Regions from separate parts of the Streptomyces spectabilis genome, predicted to be linked through region 3. Evidence: riboswitches for the same ligand, from Rfam matches in the RefSeq annotation. Region 3 holds a riboswitch; each other region holds the start of a gene.
The links. Region 3 has a riboswitch for cobalamin ahead of CP982_RS16865 (CbtB domain-containing protein). Riboswitches for the same ligand answer to the same signal wherever they lie in the genome.
Positions count from the first base shown of each region.

Region 1: it holds a riboswitch for cobalamin, as region 3 does, so the genes downstream of both, CP982_RS27715 (ribonucleoside-diphosphate reductase subunit alpha) here and CP982_RS16865 (CbtB domain-containing protein) in region 3, are expected to answer to the same signal.
Region 2: it holds a riboswitch for cobalamin, as region 3 does, so the genes downstream of both, metE (5-methyltetrahydropteroyltriglutamate--homocysteine S-methyltransferase) here and CP982_RS16865 (CbtB domain-containing protein) in region 3, are expected to answer to the same signal.

Region 1 covers NZ_CP023690.1:6,287,965-6,295,355, reverse strand. The annotation lists gene CP982_RS27740 (carbon starvation CstA family protein) at 1-1,315, shown strand, start outside; gene CP982_RS27735 (YbdD/YjiX family protein) at 1,312-1,512, shown strand; gene CP982_RS27730 (DUF3311 domain-containing protein) at 1,634-1,921, shown strand; gene mctP (monocarboxylate uptake permease MctP) at 1,918-3,540, shown strand; gene CP982_RS27720 (hypothetical protein) at 3,615-4,250, shown strand; cobalamin riboswitch at 4,448-4,574, shown strand; gene CP982_RS27715 (ribonucleoside-diphosphate reductase subunit alpha) at 4,708-7,125, shown strand; gene CP982_RS27710 (ribonucleotide-diphosphate reductase subunit beta) at 7,263-7,391, shown strand, end outside.
Region 2 covers NZ_CP023690.1:9,058,966-9,066,356, forward strand. The annotation lists gene CP982_RS38490 (molybdopterin-dependent oxidoreductase) at 1-24, opposite strand, end outside; gene CP982_RS38495 (hypothetical protein) at 242-1,612, shown strand; gene metE (5-methyltetrahydropteroyltriglutamate--homocysteine S-methyltransferase) at 1,676-3,994, opposite strand; cobalamin riboswitch at 4,174-4,363, opposite strand; gene CP982_RS38505 (hypothetical protein) at 4,488-4,700, opposite strand; gene CP982_RS38510 (ABC transporter permease) at 4,823-5,704, opposite strand; gene CP982_RS38515 (ABC transporter ATP-binding protein) at 5,701-6,600, opposite strand; partial or broken gene CP982_RS38520 (GbsR/MarR family transcriptional regulator) at 6,854-7,391, shown strand, end outside.
Region 3 covers NZ_CP023690.1:3,893,976-3,901,366, reverse strand. The annotation lists gene CP982_RS16880 (hypothetical protein) at 1-110, shown strand, start outside; gene CP982_RS16875 (class F sortase) at 170-793, shown strand; gene CP982_RS16870 (CbtA family protein) at 954-1,796, opposite strand; gene CP982_RS16865 (CbtB domain-containing protein) at 1,814-2,041, opposite strand; cobalamin riboswitch at 2,080-2,208, opposite strand; gene CP982_RS16860 (ANTAR domain-containing protein) at 2,628-3,449, opposite strand; gene CP982_RS16855 (glycoside hydrolase family 6 protein) at 3,609-4,643, shown strand; gene glxA (radical copper oxidase GlxA) at 4,769-6,706, opposite strand; gene CP982_RS16845 (glycosyltransferase family 2 protein) at 6,703-7,391, opposite strand, start outside.

The DNA of each region.
Region 1 (7,391 bases), 2.4 Mb from region 3:
GCTCGCGCCGCGCGACTACCTGTCCACGTTCATGAAGATCGGCACGATCGTGCTGCTCGCGCTCGGCGTGCTCGTCACCCTGCCGACGCTCAAGATGGACCCGGTCACCGACTTCGCCTCGCGCGGCGACGGGCCGGTCTTCGCGGGCTCGCTCTTCCCGTTCGTGTTCATCACGATCGCTTGCGGCGCGCTCTCCGGCTTCCACGCCCTGATCTCCTCCGGTACGACGCCGAAGATGATCCAGAAGGAGACCCAGGTCCGGATGATCGGCTACGGCTCCATGCTGATGGAGTCGTCCGTGGCGGTGATGGCCCTGGTCGCGGCGAGCATCATCGACCCGGGCCTGTACTTCGCGATGAACGCGCCGGCGGGCGTCGTCGGCGACACCGTCCAGGAGGCGTCGCGGGCGGTCGCGAACTTCGGGTACACCATCTCCCCCGAGGACCTGGCGCGGGCCGCCGAGGACGTCGAGGAGAGCTCGCTGCTCTCGCGCACGGGCGGCGCCCCCACCCTCGCGATCGGCGTCTCGGAGATCTTCTCCAAGGTCACGGGGGACTCGCTGCGGGCGTTCTGGTACCACTTCGCGATCATGTTTGAGGCGCTGTTCATCCTCACCGCGCTCGACGCGGGCACGCGCGTGGGCCGGTTCATGCTCCAGGACATGCTGGGCAACGTCTACAAGCCCTTCAGGAACGTGAGTTGGAAGCCGGGCCTGGTCCTGACCAGCGCCGCCGTGACCGGCATGTGGGGCTACTTCCTCTGGGTCGGCGTGCACGAGCCGCTCGGCGGCATCAACCAGCTCTTCCCGATCTTCGGCATCGCCAACCAGCTCCTCGCCGCCGTCGCCCTCGCCGTGTGCACCACGCTCCTGGTGAAGTCCGGACGGCTCAAGTGGGCCTGGATCACCGGGATCCCGCTGGCCTGGGACGCGACGGTGACGCTCACGGCGAGCTGGCAGAAGGTGTTCTCCAGCGACCCGCGCGTGGGCTTCTTCAAGCAGCGCTCGATCTACCAGGACGCCATCGACGACGGCAAGGTCCTGCCGCCCGCCAAGACCATGGACGACATGCACACCGTGGTCACCAACTCCACCGTGGACGGCGTGCTTTCGGCGGCCCTCGCGATCCTCGTCGTGATCGTCCTCGTGGACGCGGCCCGCGTGTGCGTCCGGCACGTCCGCGACCCGCTGTCCTCGCGCCTGAGCGAGACGCCGTTCGTGGAGTCGAAGACCGTCGCGCCCGCCGGGCTCGTCGCCACCGAGGAGGAGAAGGCGGAGCTCGCGGCCCACGAGCGCGCGAAGGCGGGCTCGTCGTGACCGGGCCGCTGCGCCGCGCGCTGCGCGCCGTCCGTTGGTACGTACGGGAGTTGACGGACGAGTCCGCGTACGAGCGGTACGTGGCGCACGTCCGCAGGGAGCATCCGGCCGCGGCCGTGCCGACCCGGCGGGCGTTCGAGCGTATGCGGACGGACCGCCAGGAGTCGGACCCGCGGCAGGGGTTCCGCTGCTGCTGAGAGGCCCTTTCGGCCGCTCTGTGGCTCGTCCGTTATACGGACAGGGGTTCCGTAGGCCGAGACCGTCGCTTAGATTTCCCGCACGTTAAACACGGGATAAGTGAGCGAACGGAGCCGCGGTATGCCAGATGCGCCTGAAGTGCCGGTTGCGCCTGAAGTGAGACAGCCGGTGGTCACACCGGTCCGTGTGGTCATAGCCGTCTGTCTCGTGGCGCCCTTCGTGGCCATGCTCTGGGTGAGCTCCTACGCGAAGGCCGATCCGGCCTTCATCGGCATCCCGTTCTTCTACTGGTACCAGATGCTGTGGGTGCTGATCTCGACCGTGCTCACGATGATCGCCTACCAGCTGTGGCAGCGTGAGCAGCGCGCCCGCAAGGCCGCCCGCGGCCAGAGAGGTGCGCGGTCATGAACGACGGCGTGAACGGCGTCGCGCTCGCCGTCTTCATCTTCTTCTTCCTCGCGGTGACGGTCATGGGCTTCCTGGCCTCCCGCTGGCGTCGGGCCGAGAACGAGCAGAGCCTCGACGAATGGGGCCTCGGCGGCCGGTCGTTCGGCACCTGGGTGACCTGGTTCCTGCTCGGCGGCGACCTCTACACGGCGTACACCTTCGTGGCCGTGCCCGCGGCGATCTACGCGGCAGGCGCCGCCGGGTTCTTCGCGGTGCCGTACACCATCCTCGTCTATCCGCTGATCTTCACCTTCCTGCCGCGCCTGTGGTCGGTGTCGCACAAGCACGGGTACGTGACGACGTCGGACTTCGTCCGCGGGCGCTTCGGCTCCAAGGGGCTCTCGCTCGCGGTGGCCGTCACCGGCATCCTCGCCACGATGCCGTACATCGCGCTCCAACTCGTCGGCATCCAGGCCGTCCTCGACGTGATGGGCGTCGGCGGCGGCGAGGACACCAACTGGTTCATCAAGGACCTGCCGCTGCTCATCGCCTTCGGCGTGCTCGCCGCGTACACCTACTCCTCGGGCCTCAGGGCCCCGGCCCTGATCGCGTTCGTGAAGGACACCCTGATCTACATCGTGATCGCGGTGGCCATCATCTACATCCCCATCAAGCTGGGCGGGTTCGACGAGATCTTCCGGGCGGCGAACGAGAAGTTCTCGGCGACGAACGAGGCGACCGGCAAGCCCGTGGGCGCGCTCGTGCCCGGCGACGCGGGCACCTGGACGTACGCGACCCTGGCCCTCGGCTCGGCGCTCGCCCTGTTCATGTACCCCCACTCGATCACCGCGACGCTGTCCTCGCGCAGCCGCGACGTGATCCGCCGCAACACCACCATCCTGCCGCTGTACTCGCTGATGCTGGGCCTGCTCGCGCTGCTGGGCTTCATGGCGATCGCGGCCGGGGTGAAGGTCGAGAACGGGCAGCTGGCGATCCCGCAGCTGTTCGAGGACATGTTCCCCGACTGGTTCACGGGCGTCGCGTTCGCGGCGATCGGCATCGGCGCGCTCGTCCCTGCGGCCATCATGTCGATCGCGGCCGCGAATCTCTTCACCCGCAACATCTACAAGGACTTCCTGAAGCCCGACGCGACGCCCGAGCAGGAGACCAAGGTCTCCAAGCTGGTCTCGCTCCTGGTGAAGGTGGGCGCCCTCGCCTTCGTGCTCACCATGGACAAGACGGTCGCGATCAACTTCCAGCTCCTGGGCGGCATCTGGATCCTGCAGACCATGCCCGCGCTCGTGGGCGGCCTGTTCACGCGGTGGTTCCACCGGTGGGCGCTCCTGGCCGGCTGGGCGGTCGGCATGGTCTACGGGACGGTGGCCGCGTACGGCGTGGCCTCGCCGACGCAGAAGCACTTCGGCGGCTCCTCCAAGGAGATCCCCGGCATCGGCGAGATCGGCTACATCGGCCTGACGGCGTTCGTCCTGAACGTGGTCGTGACCGTCGTCCTCACCTTCGTCCTGAAGGCGCTCAAGGCTCCCGAGGGCATCGACGAGACATCGCCCGAGGACTACACGGCGGACGCCGGGGACAAGGGCGTGGCCACCGAACTGCCCAAGGTGGGCGCGGGCCACTGAACCGGGGCGGCACGGACTGACAGGGCCGGGGCCGGGACACGGACGGCGGCGGGCGCATGCGAAAGGATGTACGCATGAGACGTTCCCACCGCCTCCTCCCGGCCCTGCTCCTCGTCCCGCTCGCCCTCACCGGCTGCGGCTCGGACAGCCTCGCCGGCACGGCGCCGCCGGACCGCTCCGAACTGGAGGAGCGCGCCACGGCGGCGCAGACGGTCGTGGAGCACGTGTACGTGACGGAGGCCGACGGCTTCGAACTCGCCCGGCAGTCGGTGGGCGTGATCGGTGAGGACGGCTTCCAGTCCACGTACGTGAAGGACGAGGGCGGCGCGCAGCTCACGCTCTCCGTCGACCGGGGCACCGTCACCGACGGGAACTGCCGCACGGTCCCGCCCGCCGCCAAGAGCTGCGAGAAGGACGGCAAGGGCTGGTACCGCGTCACGGGCTCCCGGCACGAGTACGTCCGCTCGGAGAACGGGCTGCGGATCCAGCTCGCCGCCGACCGCGGCGCGGTGGACCGCGCCGCGCTGCGCGCCGCCGCCGAGACCGCCCACCGCGCCGACGACCGCGAACTGGACGCCACCCTGCCCGAGCAGGCCGACCCCGAGGTCCTGCCCCCGGACGGCGGCGGGACGGGCCTCCCGGCGGACCGCGGCGACCTGCCCCCGAACGGGGACGGCGCTCCCCAGGACCCACCGGGCACGAGCGGCTGACCTGCCCCACCGCCCCGCCCGACAGGCCGCCGGGGGCGCGGCGTCCGCGCCCCCCGCCGGGACTGCGAACCCGCCCCCGGTCTGGGGCTTCTCTCCTGCGAGTTGACGCTCCGACAGGCACACGAGCGACCACACCCCGTGAGGGAACGGTCACCTCCGACACAACATCTAGGGGTGCCACCGAAACCCAGCACAAGATGTATGCTCGTCCTCGCTGTCGCCGCAGGGGAATCCGGTGCAAGTCCGGAACTGTCCCGCAACGGTGTACGTGTGCGCATTTGCGTACCCGCAAGTCCGAGGACCTGCCGACAGCACGCCCGTGCCGCCCGGTCCGGGCGCAGACGTCCGGGCCTCGTGGAATGGGCTGGTGGACGCGGCGTACGTACCGCTGCCCGCGGTCGCGCCCGTGTGCCCTCAGCCGCCTCGATGCCCAGAGCCGAGCGAGGGAGAGCACCACGTGACCATCGCGCCCGCCGAGCCCGCGTCAGCGCAGGCCGAAGCCGGTCAGCAGCCCGCCGAGCAGTCCACGCGGACTGACGCCCCGGGCACCGCGCTGCTGCGCACCCTGACCGACCTCACCGCCGACCTCCCCGACGCCGACCCCGGACGCGTCGCCGCGGCCGCCCTGCGCGGGCGCTCGGCGAAGGCCGACGAGGCCGAGCTGCGGGAGCTCGCCACCGAGGCGGCCGCCGGGCTCATCTCCGAGGACCCCGCGTACTCCCGGCTCGCCGCCCGGCTGCTGACCATCGGCATCCGCGAGGAGGCCGCCTCGCAGGGCGTCACGTCGTTCTCCGAGTCCGTCGCGGTCGGCCACCGCGAGGGCCTGATCGCCGACCGCACCGCCGCGTTCACGGCCCTGCACGGCGCCCGTCTCGACGGGCTCGTGGAGGCCGCGCTCGCCGACGGCGCCGACCGCCGCTTCGGCTACTTCGGCCTGCGCACGCTGCACAGCCGCTATCTGCTGCGCCACCCGATCACCCGCAAGGTCATCGAGACGCCGCAGCACTTCATGCTGCGCGTGGCCGCCGGTCTCGCCGAGGACGACTCCGCGCGCGCCCTGGACGAGGTCGCCTCCCTGTACGGCCTGATGAGCCGTCTGGACTACCTGCCGTCCTCGCCGACGCTCTTCAACTCCGGCACCCGGCACCCGCAGATGTCGAGCTGCTACCTGCTCGACTCGCCGCTCGACGAGCTGGACTCGATCTACGACCGCTACCACCAGGTGGCGCGCCTGTCGAAGCACGCCGGCGGCATCGGCCTGTCGTACTCCCGCATCCGCTCGCGCGGTTCGCTGATCCGCGGCACGAACGGCCACTCCAACGGCATCGTGCCGTTCCTGAAGACGCTCGACGCCTCCGTCGCCGCCGTGAACCAGGGCGGCCGCCGCAAGGGCGCCGCCGCGGTCTACCTGGAGACCTGGCACTCCGACATCGAGGAGTTCCTGGAGCTGCGGGACAACACCGGCGAGGACGCCCGGCGCACCCACAACCTGAACCTCGCGCACTGGATCCCGGACGAGTTCATGCGCCGGGTCGCCGCCGACCAGGAGTGGTCGCTGTTCTCGCCCGCCGACACGCCCGAGCTCGTCGACCTGTGGGGCGAGGAGTTCGACGCCGCGTACCGCGCGGCCGAGGCCAAGGGCCTGGCCCGCAAGACCATGCCGGCCCGTGACCTGTACGGCCGCATGATGCGCACCCTCGCGCAGACCGGCAACGGCTGGATGACCTTCAAGGACACCTCCAACCGCACCGCCAACCAGACCGCCGAGCCCGGCCACACCGTGCACTCCTCCAACCTGTGCACGGAGATCCTGGAGGTCACGGACGACGGCGAGACGGCCGTGTGCAACCTCGGCTCGGTGAACCTCGGGGCCTTCGTGGCCGACGGGGACATCGACTGGGAGCGCCTGGACGCCACCGTCCGCACCGCCGTGACGTTCCTCGACCGCGTCGTGGACATCAACTTCTACCCGACCGAGCAGGCCGGGAACTCCAACGCCAAGTGGCGCCCCGTGGGCCTGGGCGCCATGGGTCTGCAGGACGTCTTCTTCCAGCTGCGGCTGCCCTTCGACTCCCCCGAGGCGAAGGCGCTGTCCACGAGGATCGCCGAGCGGATCATGCTCGCCGCCTACGAGGCCTCCGCGGACCTCGCCGAGCGCCACGGCCCGCTGCCCGCCTGGGAGAAGACCCGCACGGCGCGCGGCGTCCTGCACCCCGACCACTACGAGCACACCGCGGCGGAGCGCGCCTGGCCCGAGCGCTGGGACGCGCTGCGGGAGCGCATCGGCAAGGTCGGCATGCGCAACTCGCTGCTCCTGGCCATCGCCCCGACCGCCACCATCGCCTCCATCGCGGGCGTCTACGAGTGCATCGAGCCGCAGGTCTCCAACCTCTTCAAGCGCGAGACGCTGTCCGGCGAGTTCCTCCAGGTCAACTCCTACCTGGTGCAGGACCTCAAGAAGCTCGGCGTGTGGGACGCGCAGACCCGCGAGGCCCTTCGCGAGTCCAACGGCTCGGTGCAGGGCTTCACCTGGGTGCCCGCGGAGGTGCGGAACCTGTACCGCACGGCCTGGGAGATCCCGCAGCGGGGCCTGATCGACATGGCCGCCGCGCGCACGCCGTACCTCGACCAGTCGCAGTCCCTGAACCTGTTCCTGGAGACGCCGACCATCGGCAAGCTCTCCTCGATGTACGCCTACGCCTGGCAGCAGGGCCTCAAGACCACGTACTACCTGCGCTCGCGCCCCGCGACGCGCATCGCCCGCGCCGCCGGGGGCTCCGCCGCCGCGGCCGCCCCCGTCCCCCAGCAGGTGAGCGACCCCGAGGCGATCGCCTGCTCCCTGGAAAACCCCGAGTCCTGCGAGGCCTGCCAGTAATGCCCACCCGTCACCCGACCACCGCCCCTGATGGACAGCGCTCCGCGCCGGAACGCTCTTCGTCGGAACTGCACACCACCACGACGACGGGCGAGAAGAACCTGCTCGACCCGGGCTTCGAGCTGACGCTCCGCCCGATGCGCTACCCGGACTTCTACGAGCGCTACCGGGACGCGATCAAGAACACCTGGACCGTGGAGGAGGTCGACCTCCACTCGGACGTGGCCGACCTCGCCAAGATGACGGCCGAGGAGCAGCACCTCATC
Region 2 (7,391 bases), 5.2 Mb from region 3:
CGGCGGCCCCTGTGGCTTGCCCATGGCATGTCCTCGCTGGTCGGCGCGACGCGGGTCCGTCGCCTCGCGTCGACCGTAAGACCGGCGGGCGGCCCGACGGCGGCCGCGACGCATGACGAAACGCTGACGGATTCCGGCGGGCCCGGCCGCGGCGCACCGGGGGCGGCGGAGGATCTGACGGTTCCGTGACAGAGGGCGGCACAGCGGTCCGCACGCGCCCCCGGCCGCCTAGCGTGCCAGCGTGAACCACCCCGAACGACGCACCTCAGGCCCGCGCCGCGATCTGCTCGCCGCCGGACTCGCCGCACTCCTCGTCACCGCCGCCGTCGTGGTCGGGCGGGCCGTCGAGGGCTCCGACGGCAGCCTGCACGTCAACTGGCCGCCGCTGTACGCCGTCTGGGACCCGCACGTCGGCCCCGGCACTCCGGCGGCACTCGCCGTCGCCGTCGCGGTCGTCGCCCACGGCCCGGTGCTCGCGGCACGGCTGCCCTGGCGGGCGCTGCTCGCCGCGGCGTGGGCGGCGTCGACGGCGTGGATCTGGTCGCTCGCGCTGGTGGACGGCTGGCACCGGGGCGTGGCCGTGCGGCTCACCACGAAGTACGAGTACCTCCAGGTCGTCGACCGCTTCGCGGACATCCCCGCGACGCTGCGGGACTACACCCAGTACATCCTGCTCGGGGAGCCGGGCGCGTACCACTGGCCCGCGCACACCGCGGGCCACCCGCCCGCCGCCCCGCTCACCTTCGTCCTGCTCGACCGGATCGGTCTGGGCGGCGGCGGATGGGCGGGCGCCTTCGTCATCACAGCGGGCAGTACGGCCGTCATCGCCGTACTGATCACGCTGAAGGCCCTCGGGGACGAGGCGAGCGCGCGCCGGGCGGCGCCGTTCCTCGTGCTCGCTCCCGCCGCCGTGTGGATGGGCACGTCGGCCGACGGCTACTTCGCGGCCGTCGCCGCCTGGCTGACGGCGCTGCTCGCGCTCGCCGCGACGCGTACGGTCCGCCGCCCGGCCCTCGCCGCCTGCGCGGCGGGTCTCCTGTACGGCCTGCTCTGCTATCTGTCGTACGGTCTCACGCTCTTCGCGGTGATCGCGGCGGGCGTCCTCGTCCTCGCCAGGACGGTCCGCCCGCTGCCGTACTTCGTGGCGGGCGCGCTCGTCGTCCCCGCGGTGTTCACCGCGTTCGGCTTCAACTGGTGGGAGGCGTACCACCTGTTGGTGGAGCGCTACTACCAGGGCGCGGGCGGGGTGCGGCCCTACTGGTACTGGATCTGGGTCAATCCGGCCTGCACGGTGCTGATCGCGGGGCTCGCGACGGTGGCCGGGGTGCGACGGGCGGCGGGCTCCTCACCGGGTGCGGTGCGCCGCTGGCGCGCCGGGGCGTCCACGGCGGCGGACCGGGTCGCGGGCCTCGCCCTCGCGGCCCTCCTGGCGGTGGCGGTCGCGGACGCCTCGGGCATGAGCAAGGCGGAGACCGAACGCATCTGGCTGCCGTTCGCCGTGCTCCTGCTCACGGCGACGGCACTGCTTCCCGAACGAGGCCGCCGCCTCTGGCTCACGGCCCAGGCGGCCCTCGCCCTGGCCGTCAACCATCTGCTGCTCACCGGCTGGTGAAGATGCCGGGCAGGGACCAGGGCCGGGGCGCTCGCGGCGCCCCGGCCCACGGCGTATCTGCGGTCAGGAGGTGGGCAGTTCACCCCGGACCGTGCGGGCGGCGGCGACCAGGTTCTCCAGGGACGCCTGGGTCTCCGGCCAGCCGCGGGTCTTCAGGCCGCAGTCGGGGTTGACCCACAGCCGTTCGGCGGGGATGGCCTCAAGGCCGGTGCGCAGCAGGGCGGCGGCTTCTTCGGCGCCCGGGACGCGCGGTGAGTGGATGTCGTACACGCCGGGCCCCGCCTCGCGCGGGTAGCCGTGTGCGGCGAGCTCGCGGGCGACCTGCATGTGGGAGCGGGCCGCTTCCAGGCTGATGACGTCGGCGTCGAGGTCGTCGATGGCCTGGACGATGTCGCCGAACTCGGCGTAGCACATGTGGGTGTGGATCTGGGTTTCAGGGCGTACGCCGCTGGTGGTGAGCCGGAAGGACTCCGTCGCCCACTCAAGGTACGCGGCGTGGTCGGTGGCGCGCAGGGGCAGTGTCTCGCGCAGTGCGGGTTCGTCGACCTGGATCACCGATGTGCCTGCCGCTTCCAGGTCGTTGACCTCGTCCCGCAGGGCGAGTGCCACCTGTCGCGCGGTGTCGCCGAGGGGCTGGTCGTCGCGGACGAACGACCACGCGAGCATCGTCACCGGGCCGGTGAGCATGCCCTTGACCGGCCGGTCGGTGAGGGAGTTGGCGTACGCGGTCCAGCGCACGGTCATCGGCTCGGGGCGGGAGATGTCACCGGCGAGGACCGGCGGGCGTACGTAGCGGGTGCCGTAGGACTGGACCCAGCCGTGCTGGGTGGCGAGGTAGCCGGTGAGCTGCTCGGCGAAGTACTGGACCATGTCGTTGCGCTCGGGCTCGCCGTGCACCAGGACGTCGATCCCGGTCTTCTCCTGGAAGGAGATGACCTCACGGATCTCGTTCTCGATGCGCTGTTCGTACCCGGCGGTGTCGATCCGGCCCGTGCGCAGGTCGGCGCGGGCCGCGCGCAGTTCGGCGGTCTGCGGGAACGAGCCGATGGTGGTCGTGGGCAGGAGCGGCAGCTTGAGGTGGGAGCGCTGGGCGGCGGCGCGCTCGGCGTACGGCTGCGAGCGGCGGCCGTCGGCGTCGGTGACCGCGGCGGCGCGGGCCCGTACGGCCGGGTCGTGGGTGATGGCCGATCCGGCGCGGGAGGCCAGATCGGCCCGGTTGGCCGCGAGTTCGGCGGCGATGGTGTCGGTGCCCTGGGACAGGCCCTTGGCGAGGGTGACGATCTCGGTGGTCTTCTGCTGGGCGAAGGCCAGCCAGCGCAGGATCTGCGGGTCGATGTCCCGCTCGGCCGCGGCGTCGATGGGGACGTGCAGGAGGGAGCAGGAGGCGGCCACGTCGACGCGGTCGGCCAGGCCGAGCAGCGTGCCCAGGGTGGTCAGGGACTTCTCGAAGTCGTTGATCCAGATGTTGCGGCCGTTGACGACGCCCGCGACCAGGCGCTTGCCGGGCAGGCCGCCCGCCGCGGCCAGCGCGTCGAGGTTGGCCGCGGCGGCGTCGGTGAAGTCCAGGGCCAGGCCGTCGACCGGGGCCTTCGCCAGGACGGGCAGGGCGTCGCCGAGCCGGTCGAAGTAGGAGGCGACCAGCAGCTTGGGCCGGTCGGTGAGGGCGCCGAGGTCGCGGTAGGCGCGGGCGGCGGCGTTGAGTTCGGCCGGGGTGCGGTCCTGGACCAGGGCGGGCTCGTCGAGCTGTACCCACGCGGCACCGGCGGCGCGCAGATCGGCGAGGACCTCGGCGTACACGGGCAGGAGCCGGTCCAGGAGGGTCAGCGGCTCGAAGTCGGCGGGCACGCCGGGGGCGGGCTTGGCCAGCAGCAGATAGGTCACGGGACCGACCAGGACCGGGCGCGCGGTGAGGCCGAGCGCCTGGGCCTCCTTGAGCTCGGCGACCTGCTTGGCGGAGCTCGCGGTGAAGACGGTGTCAGGCCCCAACTCGGGCACGAGGTAGTGATAGTTGGTGTCGAACCACTTGGTCATCTCCAGCGGCGCGACGTCCTGGGTGCCGCGCGCCATGGCGAAGTAGCCGTCGAGGGCGTCGGCCGCGACGGCGGCCCGGTGGCGCGCGGGGATCGCGCCGACCATCACGCTGGTGTCGAGAACGTGGTCGTAGTACGAGAAGTCGCCGGTCGGGATCTCGTGGACGCCGGCGTCGGCGAGCTGCCGCCAGTTGGCGGCGCGCAGCTCGGTGGCGGTGGCACGGAGGGCGTCGGCGGTGACGCGGCCCTTCCAGTAGCCCTCGATCGCCTTCTTCAGCTCTCGGTTGGCGCCCTGACGGGGGTAGCCGTACACGGTGGCCCGTGCTGCCGCGGCTGCGGACTTGCTGGTCACGTGGATCTCCTTCGCGAGATGAATCCATGACGTCCCGGCGAGGGGACGAGAGCGCGAAGGGATGACGAACCGGACGGAGCCGACCTCGCGCGGCACAGCGCGGTCGTCCGTCTGGTGTGTACGCCGACCCGCCCTCGAGGTCACCGGGATTTCCGCGCGCGGAGTGGTCCGCGCACGGGCAGTTGGCAGGTCTTCGGACTCGCGGGCACGTCCTCATGGAGGACACCTACTAGCCGTCGCTTCCCAGGCCCGGTCGGGCCCAGTGCGTGTGACGGCGGTCGTTCCCGCTCACCGCTGCGGGGCAGTCCCGGATTCTCACCGGGTTCCCTCTTACGACGCTCCCACCTGGCGGGTGGGGCGAACCAGCTGCTGCGGACACCCTACGGGGTGATGCCCCCGCAGAACAGTGCCGTCCAGGATCCGGAAGGCCCTGCTCGCACGCGTACGGCCCGCCGGTCGTCGGCGGGCCGTACGCGGTGGCCGGAGCAGCCGCTCAGAAGAGAATCGGCAGGCCGAGGTTGTTGATCAGCGGGCCCTCGATGGAGATGCCCTCGGTGATCAGCGACTCGGGCGCGGGGAGCAGCGGGGACGGGTTCGCCGGGGCGTGCCGGGCCGTCGGGGCGGGGCCGGCGGCCGCCGCGGTGACGGTGGAGATGCCGGTCAGGGCCAGGCCGAGGAGGAGGGCTGCGGTCAGGCGTCGGCGCATGAGGTCTCTTTCTGCTGGCGGAGGGCTCCGCCCGGGCGCGGGTGGAGCGCCGACATGGCTGCCCAAGTCGAGGCGCGTGGATGCGTCCTGTCCCTCGTACGAGGGGTGGAGCGGCGGCCCGGCTAGCCGATGCGACGCAGGGCCCTCTCGCGGCGCTCCGCCACGCTCGACCCGGACTCGCGGCGCGCCATGCGCCGCAGCACGACCGGGGCCACGAGCAGTCCGAGCACCGCCCACGCCCCGAGGACCCCGGCGGTCTCCCAGTGCCGCCAGGAGTCGCCGATCTCCACCTCGGCGGCCGTGCCGGGCAGCAGCGCCGAGCGCATGCCGAGGCCGAGCCAGTAGACGGGCGTGACCTGGGCGACGGCCTGGAGCCAGCCGGGCAGGGCGGTGACGGGGTAGAAGATGCCGGAGATCGCGATCATGCCCATGACCGGCAGTTGGATCAGGCCCTGGCTGCGGGCGCTCGGGAACAGCGAGCCGAGGACCGCGCCGATCGGCAGGGTCGCCACCAGGCCGAGTACGAGCACCCAGGCGAGCGTCAGCCAGGCGCCCGGACGGGCCGCGGCGAGCCCGTCGATCAGGAACATGGCGGGCACCAGCAGGATCGCGAGATCGGCGACCAGGCCGCCCGCCACCGCGATGACCTTGCCGGTCAGATAGCTCCGCATGCCGTTCGGCGTGGCCCTGGCGCGCAGCAGCGTGCCGTCCTCGCGCTCGGCGGTGAGGATCTGGCTCATGCTGACCATGCCCATGGCCGCGTTCATGCCGAGGATGCCGGGCAGCGCCAGGGTGCCGAGGGCGAGGCCGCTCGACCCGAACTCCCGCTCCCGCAGGAAGAACAGGGTGATCAGCATCAGGACCGGCCACAGCAGATGGGACACCAGGTCGCCGCCGTTGGTGAAGGACTGCCGCAGCTCGATGGCGCCGCGGCCGCATCCGGCCCGCAGTGCCGTGCCGGTCGCACGTGCCGGGCGTGCCGCGCGGGAGGGAGGAGCGCTCATCGGACCGTGGCCTCCTGCCGCCGCACCAGCGCTATGTACGTGTCCTCCAAGGACGCCCGGCGCACTTCCAGTTCGCCGATCGCCTCGCCGTGTTCGTGGAACAACGTCCGTACGAACGCCGTCGATTCGGCGGTGGTCCGCGTGAACCGCCGCCCGGCGCGGGTCCAGCGGACCTCGTCCTCGCCCACGATGCGGCGCGCGAGCTCGTCGGCGGTGCCGTCCGCGACGATCCGGCCGCCCGCCAGGATCAGGATGCGGTCGGCGAGCTTGTCCGCCTCGGCGAGGTCGTGCGTGGTGAGCAGGACGGTGGTGCGCCGCTCGGCGGCGAGGCGCCGGACCAGGCCGTGGAACGCGTGGCGTGCCTGGGGGTCGAGCCCGGCCGTGGGCTCGTCGAGGAAGAGCAGTTCGGGGCGGCCGACCAGGCCGATGGCCACGTCGAGGCGGCGCCGCTGGCCGCCGGACAGCGTCTTCGCCTTGTGCTCCGCCTGCTCGGTCAGGCCGACGGCCGCGAGGAGTTCCGCGGTGTTCCAGGGGCGGGGGATGTCCGCCGTGGCGTACGGGGCGTAGTGTGCGCCGAGGTGCGTGAGCAGCTCGCGCACGCGCCACTTGCCGTGGTCGCGCCACGACTGCAGGACGATGCCGAGGCGGGCCCGCCACCGGTCGTCGCCGTGCGCGGGATCCAGCCCGAGCACCTGGACCCGGCCCGCCGAGCGGGCCCGGAAGCCTTCCAGGATCTCGATCGTGGTCGTCTTGCCCGCGCCGTTCGGCCCGAGCAGGGCGAGCACTTCGCCGTGCCGGGCGCGGAAGGTCACCTCGCGCAGCACATCGGTCGTGCCGTAGCGCATGCGGAGCCCGTCGACATCGAGCACGATGTCGGCTTCGCTGGAATTCGTCATCAGTCCACCGTGGCCTTGAGGAAGTTCGGAGACCTCGAAAGCTACGTTGCGTTTACGAAGTCATCAACGAAAACAGCGGGTGTATGGGCAAGTGGAGGCGGCCTTAAGGGAATTCATTGCAACCGACATGGGTGTGAATGCAATCTTCGTGATCAACCGTTGCAATGAGCTGAAGGTCAACGCATACTGGCCGGGCCGGTGGCGCAGAACGCGGGCCGGTGGTGAGCGATCGCAAGTGGAAGGCGGGGGCGCGGTGCCAGGAGGCAGGCTGACCCACGAGGACCGGCGACAGGTGGCGCACGGACTCGCCGACGGGCTCGGCTATGCCGAGATCGCCCGGCGGCTCGGCAGACCGACGTCGACCATCAGCAGGGAAGTGGCCCGCAACGGCGGGCCCGGCCGCTACCGCGCCGAACACGCCCAGCACGCCACCGCGCGCCGCGCCCGCAGGACCACGACGACGGCCCCGGCCGCCGCCCCGCCCGACGTCGGGCACGGGCGCGACGCCGGGGTGGTGCGCGACTTCGTGGCCCAGTTCGCGGAGCTGATGACGCACACCGGCGTGCCGCGCATGCCCGCCCGGGTGCTCGCCAGCCTCGTCACCACCGACTCGGGCACCCTGACCGCCGCCGATCTGGTGGCGCTGTTGCGGGTCAGCCCCGCCTCGATCTCCAAGGCCGTCGGCTATCTCGAACGCCTGGAGCTGGTACGGCGCGAGCGCGTGCCCGCCGGGCGGCGCGAGCGGTACGTCATCGACGACGACATGTGGCTGCGGACCTGGCTGGCGAGTG
Region 3 (7,391 bases):
CCGAGGAGGCCGGGCCCGGTACGCGGCACGCCGTCGTCGGCCTGGTGCTCGCGGGGGCGGCCGCCGTCGCCGTGGCCCTGCGCAGCGTCCGCCGGCGCCGCTCCGACTGACCGTGGCCGGGCCCGAGCCCGAAGGCGCCGACGCCCCGCACGGCACCAGGCGTCTCGTCATGGGCGTGGCGTGGGCCGTGCTGCTCGTCGGCCTGTGGCTGTGGGGCAACGAGATCACCGACGTGCGCGGCGGCCTCTCCGACCCGACCACCGGGGACATCGCCGCCGTCGGCAGGCCCCCCGGCCTCGAACTGCCCCGCCCGCACGAGCCGCTCGCCGACGCGCGGCCGCAGCGCGTGGACGTGCCCTCGCTCGGCGTACGGGCCCCGGTGGTGGCCCGCGGCCTGGACGCGGTGGGCGCGATCGACCCGCCGCCGTACGGGCAGCCGGGCGTCGTCGGCTGGTACGGCGGCGGGGTGCGGCCCGGGGCGGCCGGGGCCGCGCTGCTCGTGGGCCACGTGGACACGGAGAGCAGGCCCGCCGTCTTCTACCACCTCAGCGCCGTGCGCCCCGGCGAGAAGGTGCGGGTGGTGCGGGACGACGGGGCCGTCGCCGAGTTCACGGTGGACGACGTCCAGGTGCTCGGCCGCGACGACTTCGACGCGAAGACGGCTTACGGCCCCCGCGAGGAGGGCCGCGCCGAACTGCGCCTGATCACTTGTGGCGGCACCTTCGACCGCGCCAGCCGTACGTACTCGGCGAACGTGGTCGTCTCCGCCTATCTCACGGGCGTGGGCCCCTAGGGCGTGTCCGATGGGTCGGCGCGGCGTCGCGACGCCTGGCACGCACGCTCGCCGCGTTGCCGAAATGTCCTAGTAGCTCCGCTACGAGGACATCCCGGCGCCTTGCGATCGCACGCACCAGACGCCGCTCCTTGCTCCACGCCGACCCACCGGACACGCCCTAGACAGCCGGGGTCGAGGCGGCCTCGGTCCCGGCTCTCGCGCGCAGCGCCCGCAGGCCGATGCCGCCGAACACGGCCGCGAAGACCACCCACATCAGCACGTGCGACGCGAGCGACAGCATGCGGAAGTCCCACAGGAGCGTGGGGCTCACGGGCGTCGGGTCCGGGTTGTCCGGCAGCGCCCACAGCAGCGCGAGGACGGCGGCAGCCGTGCCCGCCGCCGCGAGCTGCCGCACCGGCTGCGACCGGCCGGCGAGGCGCACGTACACCTGCCAGACCAGGAACATGCCGAGCACGCTGATCACGACCGCCGCGACCCACATGGCCTGCCGGTCACCCACCGTGCCGGAGTCGCCGACGCCGGGCGGCATCGCCGGATAGCGCAGGGCGGGGAAGAGGGAGACCGCGCAGAACGCGGCCGCGCAGAACGCGAGCGCCCGCGGCCAGGGGTTGGCACGCGGATCGCGCCGGTGCACGAGGGCGTACGCGACGGCGAAGAGCACGCCGATCGCGAGGCCCGCGACGACCAGGGCGATGACCAGGCCCGCGTGCTGCGTGGAGCGTGAGAACAGCTCCTCGTGGTGCTGCACGGCGGCACCGGCGTCATGCTGCTCGTGGGCCTGCGAACGGGCCTCCTCCGCGCGGATCGCCTTGTCCATCAGGGGCTCGGCGAGCAGCAGCGAGAAGAGCCCGGCGGCGAGCCCGCCCAGGCTCCCGGCCGCGAGGCCGCGGCCGAGCAGCGCGAGGACGGGGGACGGGGCCGCTGGGGAGGCGGCGGGAGTCGAAGTGCGGGGAGCGGTGAGGGAGTTCGGGGAAGGGGGAGTCTCTGGGGACGCGGTCATGGTGCGAGCGGCCCCGATCAGTGGCAGGGGGCACCGAAGAGGTGCCTGCCGTCGTGCGCGAACTCGTGGAGGTAGTCACCGGTCGCCGAGATCAGCGAGCCGTTGTCCATGAAGACCGCGTACAGGGTGATGAGCGCGAGGATCACGGCGCCCGCGGCGATCAGCCAGTCGCGGGTCTGGATGGTCGCGGACTGTATCGCGGCGGTGTCGGTGTGTGGTGCGCTGTGCGCAGCGGAAGCGGACATACCGTGGCTCTCCTTCTGGGGTTTCCACGCCCCATGGCAGGAGGACGACGGGTTCAGTTCCTGACTTCCCCAGGCGTGCGCGTGGGGTAACAGTGGCGGGACCGTCCCGGAGTCGCACCGGGTTCCTGGCAACCGTCGCCTCGACGTATGGACTTGTCGCCGGGAGAGTCGCAGGTGGTCATGGACACTGTCAACCAGTCGCCGCGCCCGCGAGGGCGCCGCGCGCGGGCGGCGTGCGCCCCGGAGCGGGGCACAACCTGGCCCGGTCAACGACCCGCTCCCCCCGGAGTCGCCGACCGGGCCGGTCCTCGACCGCGCGCGCTCGAGCTGCGGGAGGAACCCGGCGTCGGCACGGGAGGCTTCGGATGGTCCATCGGTCGTGGACTGCGCGGAACGTCCGGGAGCACGCGGCCGCCCTGGGCCGCACCGCGTTCGGAACGCTCCACTCCGGCCGGGGGCTTGGGCCGTCACCACGACTCTAGAGCGGAAGTCGGCTTCGGCCTAGGGGAGTTTGACGCCAACTGGCCTTTTGCCGCCGCTCGCTGAACGCCGCAGGTGGCGCGGGTGCACGCCGGGCCACGCCCCCTTACCGGGACGGGCCGTGCCTGTCCTGGAGCGTCGCGTCGTCGAGCGTCCCCTTGAGCACCATCCCGGCCACCGTGTCCATGACGAGGCGCTCCCTGCGCGCGTACCGCCGCATCGCGCCGAAGGCCGCGTCGGTCCCGGTCTGCCAGCGCTCGGCCAGTATCCCCTTGGCCTGCTCGATCCGGATGCGGCTGCTGAGCGCGGCCTGGAGCTGCCGGGAGAGATCGCGGCACTCGGTGTAGGCGCGCTGGTTGTGCAGCCCGGCGGCCGCGACATCCGCGAGCGCCTGCGCGAGCCCCAACGCGCTCTCCTGCCCGGGGTCCTGGGGCGCCGGGCCCGTGACCCCGTCGGCCGCGGGCGCACCCGGCGCACCGTCCGGCCGCCACTCCGCCGCGAAGACGCCGAGCACGCCGAAGACGCGCCCCCGCGCCCGCAGCGCCACAGCCAAGGCGACGTCGACGCCCTGCGCGGTGGCCCGTGCCGCGAACTCCGGCCAGCGGGCCACCGCGTCCCGCGCGGCGAGCCGGACGGGACCCACGGGCTTGCCGCTGCCGAAGCAGTCGATGCAGGGGCCGCCCAGGTGCTGGGCTTCGAGCAGTTCGCGCGCGAGCCGCTCCCCGCGGCGGCTCGTGGCGATCCGCACCGTGTCCTGCGCGTCCGTGTACATCACGCCCGCGGCGAGCGTGTCCAAGAGCTCCGCGCAGACCTGGCTGACGCGGCCCAGGTGGCGATCCGCGTCGAAGTCGTCGGCGACCGTGACCACGGTCTCGACGAGGGCGCGCGCCAGTCCCAGCTCCGGGGTGCGGTCCGGCATGGCCTTCATGGCCTCTCCCTTTCGCCTCCCCCCAACCTTTTCGCCTACCCCGCATCGGAGGGCTGTAACAGCTCTCCTACAGCTGCCCGGACGGGCTCTCCCGGCCTCGTGAGGGTCACGTAGTTATGCCAGGATTGAGCACCGGACCGTGCGCCCAAGGGGGAGTGGATGTACCGCAGAAACACAGGTCGCGGGCGGGGTCTCACGGCCAGGGGGGTCTCGGCGGCGGTCGCGCTCACGGGGGCCGCGCTGCTGCTCGCGGGGTGCTCGTCCGACGGCGACGGGGACGGCGACGAGGCCACCCGTCCGGTGAAGCAACAGCCCAAGGACACCGACCCGTTCTGGGTCAATCCCGACGGGAACGCGGCCCGGCAGGTCGCCACGTACGAGAAGGACGGCAAGAAGGACGAGGCGGCGCGGATCCGGAAGATCGCCGAGCAGCCCGTCGGCGAGTGGATCGGCCCGGAGAAGCCGGAGGACGAGGCGCGCGGCTTCACCGAGGCGGCCGAGAAGGCCGACCGGGACGCCCTCCTCGTGCTCTACAACATCCCGCACCGTGACTGCGGCCAGTTCTCCAAGGGCGGCGCCGCCGACGGCAACGCCTACCGCGCGTGGATCGACGGCGTGGCCAAGGGCATCGGCGACCGCGCCGCCACGGTCGTCCTGGAGCCGGACGCGGTCCTGCACATGGTCGACAAGTGCACGCCCGAGCAGTTCCACGAGGAGCGCTACGACCTCCTCAGGGGCGCCATCACCAAGCTGAAGTCCCTGAAGAACACCAAGGTCTACCTGGACGCGGGCAACGCGGGCTGGTCGCACCCCGACGGTCTGTACGAGCCGCTGAAGCGCTCCGGCGTCGAGCAGGCCGACGGCTTCGCGGTGAACGTCTCCAACTTCCAGACCACCGAGGCCAGCGTGGCCTACGGCAAGACCCTGTCCGCCAAGGTCGGTGACAAGCCCTTCGTCATCGACACGAGCCGCAATGGGCGCGGGCCCTACACCGGCAAGGGCAAGGACCCCTGGTGCAATCCCCCTGGGCGGGCCCTGGGCGAAGCCCCCACCACCAAGACGGGCGACCCGTCGGTCGATGCGTACCTCTGGGTCAAGCGGCCCGGTGAGTCCGACGGCACGTGTCGCGGTGGCCCGCAGGCCGGGCAGTGGTGGCCCGAGTACGCACTCGGGCTCGCCAAGAACGCCCCCTGAGGGGCGCGGGGAACTGCGCGACCAGCCACAACAAAGCCGCAGTCGCGTCTGCCGAGTACCGAGCAGACGCGACTGCGGCTTTTCGCGCGCTGAGCGCGCAGTTCCCCGCGCCCCTTACGGGGCCTCTAGGGAACGTGAACCCACTGGGCCTTGCTGGGGATGCCCTCGGCGTTCGTGACGAAGAGCATGTACCAGCCCGACTCCACCAGGCTCCGGTTCTTCGGCACGGTCACCGTGACCGCGTCGCCGGACTTCTTCAGGTCGAGGGCGATCGACGTCTGGTCGATGTCCGTGACGTGGGTGGTGGCGGAGGGCCGGATCAGCCGGGCGGACTTGATGGAGGAGGCGTCCTTCGTGGGGAACGTGCCGGACGCGCCCCGCTTCAGGGCCTTGGGACCGGACCCGAGCGCGGGCCGGTCGCCGTTGTACAGGTACGGCGGCGTGTAGATCTCCACCCGCTGCTCGAAGCTCCCCGGCTTGGTGTTGGCCTTGTCGGCGTACAGCGAGTCCGAGCCGAAGAACATCACGCGGCCGTCGGGCAGCAGGATCGAGCCGGAGTGGTAGTTGCGGCCCACGTGCGGGTCGGCGACCTTGTCGAGCGTGTTCCTGCGCGGGTCGTACAGGCGGGCCTCGTGGATGTTGGAGTCGCCGCGGCCGCGGTAGTCCTCGGAGCCGCCCGAGATCAGGACCGAGTCGTCGGGCAGGACGGACGCCTGCGGGTAGCGGGTGCCCGTGCCCAGCTCGGGGCCGTCCTCGAAGCGGGGGCTCCGGTCCTTCAGATCGACGATGCGGGTCTTCTTGGAGGCCTTCGTGGACTCGCCGACGCCACCGCCGCCGACGACCATGTAGCGCTGGTCCTGCGCGGGCGGCAGCTCGACCGTGTTGGAGGTCTCCAGGAGGTCCGGGTCGCTCATGCCCGGGATCTTCTTGAACTTGTTGGTCGCCAGGTCCCACACGCCCGGGTCACGACCGACGTCGGCGGGGCCGTAGCCCGCGTTCGAACCGGAGTAGAAGAGCTTGCCGTTCGCCATCTGGAAGATCGCCGGATAGGTCGGGAACTGCCGGACGCCCTTGGTGTACGTCCACTTCTTCGTCTTCGGGTCGTACACCTCGTTCTTGCCCGGCACCAGCTGGCCGATCTCGTCGAGGCCGGAGAGGGAGAGCACCTTGCCGTCGGTGAGCGTGGTCAGCGTGGGGTACCAGCGGGCCTCGTTCATCGGGTCGACCTTGATGTACTTCTCGGCGACCGGGTCGAACTCGAAGGTGTCCTTGATGCCCTGGAAGTCCTTCTTGTCCAGGGCGAGCTTCTGCGCGATGCCGTACGTGTTGCGGGCGTCGGCGCCGTTCAGGCCCTGCACGCGGTAGTTGTCCTGCGTGCCGGTCTCGTACTTGGCGCCGCTCGCCTGCGCCTCCACGTAGATGCGGCCGAGACCCGGGTCGTTGCGCAGGAACGCGCCGGTCTGCTTGTCGAAGACCTTCTTCGCGCGCTCGACGACGACCGGGTCCTTCGAGACGAAGGTCTTGCCGTTCTTCTTGCCGGTGAACTTGGTGCCCGCGGGCAGCGTGATCGGCCGGTCCGGATTCTCGTTGTGCACGATCATCAGGCCGCCGGCCTTGGTGACGTCGCCCTTGAGCTTCTCGTACCGCTTGGTGCCGCCCGCGATGAGCAGCTTGCCGTCGGCGAGCTGGGTGTGGCCGGTGCAGAACAGGTCCGTCGGCGTCGGGATCTTCTTGATGGTGTTCTTCTCGGGGTCCCAGAGCCGGGTGTCGAACTTCTTCTCGTCGAAGTTCTTCTGGTTGTTGCCCGAGCCCGCCACCATCAGGATCTTCCCGGTGTGCAGGAGCGACGCGTGGATCGTGTTCTGCCGGTACTCCTCGGGGAACTCGACGACCTTCCAGTGGCCGTTCGCCGCCTTGTACTCCGGCTTGTTGATCTTGTAGTTGTGGTACTTCTCCGAGCCCACGCGCCACAGCCAGGGGCCGTTCATGCCGGCCAGGGCCAGCACCACCGCCGTGCCTATCGCTATCCGGCGGGCGCGGCGGCGGGACGAGGGGTCTCTCATGTGTCGTGGCTCCCGAGGGCGATCTGCATGGTGTCGTCATTCGAAGCGGCCGAGGGGTTCGCGGCCCAGCTGGGTTTCTGCTGCGGCGCGTGCGCGCCCGGCTGCGCGTGCGGGGGCGCGCTGTGCGGCGCGAACTCCCGGGCGGGCAGCGTCTGCTGCTCCGGCACGCCGGGCCCGCCCTCCGGCGGCGTCGGCGGCTTCTTCCGCTCCTGCCGCATGCCGTGCCGCCAGGCGAAGATCGGCGCGGCGGTGACGAGCAGCGCGAAGGTGGCCCAGATGATCATCGCCGGGTGCGCGTGGTCGTACACGTACGCCGCCGCGATGGAGCCGGCGAAGACCAGGATGAAGAACAGGTGGATGCGGAACGTGCCGAACAGCGTGTCCGGGCTCGCCGAGTCGCCCTTGGGCGTGACCACGAAACTGCTCTTGCGGCGCAGCGCGGCGTCCATGAGGGAGCGCGCGTAGATCGGGGCCGACAGGGCCGACATCACCATGCCCGCGATGCCGCCGGAGCCCTCGGGCTCGTGCGGCGAGACGTTGTGGCGGCGGTTCCAGATGTACAGGCCGATCTGGAGCGCGGACGCGTTGCCGTACAGCATCAGCCAGATGGTCGGGTCGATGTTCACGCCGGAGGCGCCGAGACCCAGGAACAGGGCGCAGCTCAGGGCCGCGAGGATCCAGTTCA